2 regions of the Thioalkalivibrio sp. ALE25 genome follow, and region 1 is predicted to be linked to the other one. Evidence: predicted binding sites of a transcription regulator. Region 1 holds the regulator's gene; the other holds the start of a gene.
The links. The regulator LexA, encoded in region 1, represses DNA repair genes until DNA is damaged. The targets are predictions, from matches to a motif close to TACTGTNNATATNNACAGTA.
Positions count from the first base shown of each region.

Region 2: the regulator LexA is predicted to act here: its motif matches at 1,477-1,496, upstream of C996_RS0110640 (error-prone DNA polymerase).

Region 1 covers NZ_KB897927.1:213,511-216,916, forward strand. The annotation lists gene C996_RS0103905 (DNA polymerase Y family protein) at 1-354, opposite strand, end outside; gene imuA (translesion DNA synthesis-associated protein ImuA) at 512-1,144, opposite strand; gene lexA (transcriptional repressor LexA) at 1,159-1,776, opposite strand; gene C996_RS0103920 (Lrp/AsnC family transcriptional regulator) at 2,136-2,627, opposite strand; gene C996_RS0103925 (2-isopropylmalate synthase) at 2,808-3,406, shown strand, end outside.
Region 2 covers NZ_KB897934.1:171,961-175,366, reverse strand. The annotation lists gene C996_RS0110650 (FAD-binding domain-containing protein) at 1-810, shown strand, start outside; gene C996_RS0110645 (cyclin-dependent kinase inhibitor 3 family protein) at 826-1,368, opposite strand; gene C996_RS0110640 (error-prone DNA polymerase) at 1,498-3,406, shown strand, end outside.

The DNA.
Region 1 (3,406 bases):
CAGGCCACCGAACAGGCGGCGGCTGCGTCCGACCTCCACCAGGATACGGTGGGCTTCCGGTTCCGGGTGCACGTGGTCGGAGAACCGCAGCAGTACGCCGGCCAGCATCTCCAGCTGGGTCCGCAGGGCGTTCGGGTCATGTTCGACCAGTTCCGGGGTATCCAGCACGGCCAGCGCATCCCCCAGCGCCATGCCGGGTCGCGCACCGGCGCGCCGCGCCGCGCGGTTGGCGGTGTGCACCCGGGGTGCCGCGCCGGACGTCACCACCACCAGCAGGGGGCGCTGCAATCGCTCCGGGTCCGGTTCCGCCCGGGCCAGGGACTCCAGCGCGAGGTGCGGCAGCTCGATGGCCATCCAGTGTTCCTGCCGCGCCCGGGTGGCACTGGCGGGGCGTGCCTCCGGTGGCCGGGGAGTGGGCGCGGGGGTGGGCGCCGCCGGCAGCAGGCTCAGTTGCTGCCGGGCGGGTTCCGGGGGTGTGGCTGCGCGCGCGGGGCTGGCGGGCTGGCCCATTTCAGGCCCCCGGTGCTTCGGGAATCCACAGAGGCTGGCCGGAGCGGGCCCAGTGGCCGGCCCCCTTCAGGCAGTGCAGTTCCAGGCCGGTGGCCGCGGCCTGCCAGCGCAGGCGCTGATGGGCCGGCGAGGGCTGGGCCGCGGCGTCCGGCGGCCGGTACAGGACGGCGCAGGCCCGGCTCTCGCTGGCGGCCAGGCGTAGCCGGCGCAGCAGGGCCGTCTCCACGGGACGGCGCAGCCAGGCGAGCAGCACGCCGAAGGCCGGGTCGCGCAGACACTGCTCGCCGGCCCACAGGGTGTCGCGATCGTGCTCGGTGCGGATCAGCAGTACCCGCTCCGGCGGGATGCCCAGGGTCTGCCAGCCGGGCAGCCAGGGGGTGGCCGGTGGCGCGATCACCGCGATCCAGTAGTCGTCCTGGCCGCAGGCGGTCAGCATGGGGACCAGCAGCCGGGTCTCGCCGCAGCCGAACGGGGCGCCCAGCAGTTCGACCAGCTGGCCGCGTGGCCAGCCCCCGCCCAGGGCCCGGTCGAGCTCCGCATGGCCGCTGGGCCAGACCGGGGCATCCGGGGCCGGGGTGGCGCTGCGTCCGCGCCAGAGCGCCGGATGGTCGAGCAGGGTGTTCAGCGCGCCCATGGATCAGTGTTTCCCTAGGCTTGCGGGTCGAGATCGCGCAGTACGCCTACACCGATCCCCTCGATGGCCAGCTGCTGGCGCTCCAGGTCGATCTCGATGGGGGCGAAGTCGGGGTTCTCCGGGAGCAGGCGCACCCGCGGGCCGTCCTGCGCGAAGCGCTTTACGGTGACCTCGTCCTCGATGCGGGCAACCACGATCTGACCGGGCCGGGCCTCCGGGGTCTGGCGTACGGCCAGCAGGTCGCCGTCGAGGATGCCGGCATCGCGCATGCTCTCGCCATGCACGCGCAGGAGGTAGTCGGGGTGGGCGCGGAACAGGGCGTCGTCGACCCGGTAGTGGCGCTCGATGTGTTCGGTGGCAAGGATGGGCAGTCCGGCGGCGACGCGCCCGACCAGGGGCAGCTCGCGCGGTGTACTGCGCACCGCGCCCGGCAGGCGGATGCCGCGGGAGGTGCCACCCAGCAGTTCGATGGCGCCCTTTTTTGCCAGCGCCTTCAGGTGGCACTCGGCCGCGTAGGGCGAGCGAAAGCCGAAGGCCCGGGCGATCTCGCTGCGGGTCGGCGCCGTGCCCTGGTTGGCAACGGTCTCGATGATGTAGTCGAGGATGGCCTGCTGGCGTTCAGTAAGCGACACAAGGCGCCCTCCAGTATCTGTCTATATATACAGTACCGGTGTGGCTTGCTGGAGGGCAAGGGCGGATTCACCACGAAGCCCACGAAGGCACGAAGAAGGTCAAGATCCAGGTCAAAAACGGTCTACAGGAAGAAGAGAAGGCTGGAAGATAGAGGGGCCATGACGGGCGCTACCAGGGCAATGCTGGGAAGCGGCCAATTTAGGGGCGTACGATTCAGTCAGCGCTCCCCATATGTCTGCCTGCCATCACGCTTCACCATCAAAGCCTTCTAACCTTCCAGCCTTCCTGTGAATCGCCCTTGAACTTCTTCGTGCCTTCGTGCGCTTCGTGGTGAATTTGCCCTGGGTTTTAAGACGTTTCAGGTGGGGGTGTAGTCGAGTGGCAGGGCGGTGCGGTCGACGACGCGGCGCAGGACGAAGCTGGAGTGCACGCTGTCCACGCCCTCCAGGCGGGTGATGCGCCGCAGCAGGAAGTCCTGGTAGGCGTCCATGTCGGGGACCACGACCTGCAGCATGTAGTCGGCGGACTGGCCGGTGATCAGGTAGCAGTGCTGCACCTCGGGGTAGCCGGCCACGGTCTCCTCGAAATGTGCGAAGCGTTCCGGGGTGTGGCGGTCCATGCCGATGTGGATCAGGGCGGTCAGTTCCAGCCCCAGGCGGCGCCGGTCCAGCAGCGCCACGCGGCGCAGCAGGATACCGGCCTGCTCCAGCGCGCGGACGCGGCGCAGGCAGGGGGAGGGACTGAGTCCGACGCGTTCGGCCAGGGCCTGGTTCGACAGGCTCGCGTCCTCCTGCAGGATTTCGAGGATGCGGCGGTCATAGCGGTCCAGTGAGTGCGGTTGCGGTTTCATAGGTGGATTATTGCGCATATTGAGCATTAATGCGCAATGATAGATCCCTCCTAAGGCCTTGATAGGGAAAAACGCAAGGTTATGCCCGGATGAATGCGTTAGGATAATGCACAGACAGAAATCCTCAGCGCGGCGGCCGATTGTACGGCCCGGGCCGCGCCCTTACAGGAGATGCGCACCATGGCCTTCGATCACACCAAATATGCCCCGTTCCCGCCGATCGACAAGGCGGATCGCCGCTGGCCGGCGAAGCGCACCACGGTTGCGCCGCGTTTCTGCGCGGTGGACCTGCGCGACGGCAACCAGGCGCTGGTGCACCCGATGAGCGTCGAGCAGAAGATGCGCTTCTTCGAGGTGCTGGTGGATATCGGCCTGACCGAGATTGAGATCGGGTTCCCCTCTGCCTCGCAGATCGACTACGACTTCACCCGCCGCCTGATCGACGAAGACCGCATCCCCGAGGGCGTGTATATCCAGGTGCTGACGCAGGCGCGCGAGGATCTGATCCAGAAGACCTTCGCGGCGCTGGAGGGCGCACCGCGCGCGGTGGTGCACGTGTACAACTCCACCAACCCGGCGCAGCGCGAGCAGGTGTTCCGCATGGACCGTGCCGGTATCCGCGGCATCGCCGAGAACGGCGCGCGCTGGGTGCGCGACTACGCGGCGAAGTATCCGCAGACGGACTGGATCTTCCAGTACTCGCCGGAGAGCTTCTCCACCACCGAGCTGGACTACGCGGTCGAGGTCGTGGATGCGGTGAACGCGATCTGGCGCCCGGA
Region 2 (3,406 bases), on a different contig from region 1:
CAATGGGCCCGCGAACTGGTCGCAACCGGGTATCTGCACAACCATGCGCGCATGTGGTTTGCGTCGATCTGGATCTTCACTCTGAGGCTGCCGTGGACGTTGGGGGCGGACTTCTTCCTGCGCCATCTGCTCGATGCCGACCCTGCCTCCAACACCCTGGGCTGGCGCTGGGTCGCGGGCATCCAGACGCCGGGCAAGATCTACCTCGCAACGACCGACAATATTGCCCGGTTTACCGACAATCGGTTCGGTCCGCACGGTCTGGCGTCCGAAGCGCCCGCTATCCGCGACGAGAGTCCGCCTGCTGCTGGGGCCCTCCCGGGCCCGCGAACCCTGCCGCGCGGCCGGCGTGTGCTCCTCCTGCTGCATGGCGACGACTTCAGCGGTCAGGAAGTATTGCCGAAGGAGACCGACGTGGCGGCAATCGCCGTCGCCCGGCGCGGCCACCCTGACATGCCCTGGCCATTTGGGGCCGCGACTGGCCACTGGGTAGACACGCTAGCCGAGGATGCGGCGCGGCGCGCGGGCGAGAGCCTACAGCAACCCGCAACCGTTCTCCCGCAACTCCATGCGGAGACCCTCCGGTCGCAGTGTGCCGCCGCCGGCGTGACCACCATCGCCACACCGGAGGCGCCTGTCGGGCCCCTGGCCGACGCCCTGGATGTCATTGCTCACGAGCTGGGGGAAGACGGAATCGAGGTCATTCCGCTGCGCCGGATGTGGGACGACCTCGCCTGGCCCCATGCCACCCACGGATTCTTCCGGTTCAAGCGCCAGATCCCGGAACTGCTCGCCCGGAACGGCCTGTAACGCCAGGCAGTCCGATCAAGTGGGGAGCGGTCGATTCAGCAGGTAGCGCTCCTGGTCGGGGCTCTCGATCGCACCGGGGCGGGCCTTGCGCACCGTCTGAATGGCCTCGTCCGGCATGTATCCGCGTTCAATGAGCGTAAGGGCCGCGATGGTCCCCGCGCGGCCCTGGCCGCCACCACAGTGGAAAACGACGCGTTCGCCGGATCGCAACCACTGGTGGACCCGAGGACCGACGTCCCGCCAGCCCGCTTCCCAGGGACGGTCCGGGGTGGCCATGTCGCCGATCGGCAGGTGCAGCCAGTGCATGCCCATCGCCTGCACCGTCTTCCCGAGATCAGGCAGGCCAAGGCTCGTCAGTTCATCGTCCTGATTCAGGGTCACGACCACGCCTGCGCCCCAATCCCTCAGAGCCGCAAGGTCGGCCTGGACATCCCGCGGCGCGCAGACCCGTTCATTCGGGCGTTTTCCGGGGCAGCGGGTCATCCCAATGGCCCCGCCCTCGGGAAGCGGAACACTGCCGATATCGAGTACGGGCGAATCGGTGCTTGGCGGGTTCACAAGGCGCTCCAGCGCGTCGGGAATGTCCCCTCAGTGTAGCGCCACTGCAGGCGGTGAGGTGCATTCCGGGACCCTCCGCGCGGGCCCGGTTTCTTGCGCGCGCCGCTGTACTGTTTTTATATACAGTATATGGAAGACACCCCGCCCCCTCAGCCCGCAAGCCCGGCGTATGCCGAGTTGACGAGCGTCAGCAACTTCTCGTTCCTGCGCGGGGCCTCGCACCCGGAGGAGCTGGTGGAGCGCGCCCGGGCGCTGGGCTACTGCGCGCTGGCGCTGACGGATATCGCCTCACTGGCCGGCGTGGTCCGCGCGCACGCGGCGGCGAAGGACTGCGGGTTGCACCTGATCCTCGGGGCGACCTTCCGGCTGACACACGGCCCCGCCCTGACCCTGCTGGTGCGCAATGCGGCGGGCTATGCCGCGCTGTGCCGTCTGATCACCCGGGCGCGCGGCGCGGCGGACAAGGGGCACTACCACCTGACGCAAGCGGACCTCGACGCCCTGCCCGCCGAGGCGCGGGCCGGCTGGCACGTCCTGCTGCGTATCGAACCCGAGATCCCGGAGCCGACGCTCGCCAAAACGGCCCGCTGGCTGGCCGGGTGGGCTGCGCTGGACCAGGCCCATCTGGCGGTCAGCCAGTTGCGCACGCCGGAGGACGCCCCGCTCGCGACCCGCGCACGGCAGCTCGCCGACACGACGGGACTCCCGATCGTCGCCTGCGGCGATGTACACATGCACGCTCGCGGCCGGCGTGCCCTGCAGGACGTGCTGACCGCACTGCGCCTGCGCACCACGGTTGCCGAGGCGGCCCCGGCGCGCTTCCCCAACGGCGAGCGCTGCCTGCGCCCGTGCGACGACCTGGCGGCGCTGTATCCCGCCACCTGGCTCGCGGCCAGTGTGCGGATCGCGCGGGACTGCGACTTCTCGCTGGACGCGGTCACCTACCGCTACCCGACCGATCCGCTACCCCGGGACATGAGCCCGGCCGCCTACCTGCGCGAGGAGACTCTGAAGGGGGCGCGTGGCCGCTGGCCCGACGGCATACCGCCGAAGGTGACGGAGCAGATCGAGCGCGAGCTCGAGATCATCGCGCAGCTTGGCTACGAGCCCTACTTCCTGACGGTCTACGACATCGTGCGCTTTTCCCGCGGCCGCGGGATCCTGTGCCAGGGGCGCGGCTCGGCGGCGAACTCCGCCGTTTGTTATGCCCTCGGCATCACGGCAGTGGATCCCTCGCGCTCCAGCATGCTGTTCGAGCGCTTCATCTCCGCCGAGCGTGGCGAGCCGCCGGATATCGATGTCGACTTCGAGCACGAGCGCCGCGAGGAAGTGATCCAGTACATCTACCAGCGCTACGGCCGCGAGCGCGCGGCGCTGGCCTGCACGGTGATCCGCTACCGCCGGCGCAGCGCCCTGCGCGACGTCGGCCGCGCGCTGGGCATCTCGCGCGCGCGGCTGGATGCGCTGACCGCCAACCTCGCCTGGTGGGACGACGGCATCCCCGCCGAGCGCCTGCGCGAGGTCGGGCTGGACCCGGACGGCGCCCTGGCCCGCCAGTGGCAGACCCTGACCGCCGAACTGCTGGGCTTTCCCCGCCACCTGTCACAGCACACCGGCGGCTTCGTGATCGCCGAGGGCCGGCTGGACGAGCTGGTGCCGATCGAGAACGCGGCGATGCCGGAGCGCTCGGTGATCCAGTGGGACAAGGACGATCTCGACGCGGTGGGGCTGTTGAAGATCGACGTGCTGGCGCTGGGCATGCTCTCCTGCGTGCGCCGCGCGCTGGAGCTGATGGCGCGCCACCGGGGACGCGACTGGGGCCTGGCCGACATCCCCGCCGAGGACCCGGCGGTCTACCGCATGCTGCAGAAGGCCGACACCCTGGGCGTATTCCAGATCGAGTCGCGCGCGCAGATGAGCATGCTGCCGCGCCTGAAACCGGCGAACTTCTACGACCTGGTGATCGAGATCGCCATCGTGCGTCCCGGTCCGATCCAGGGCGAGATGGTGCACCCGTATCTGAAGCGCCGTGCCCACC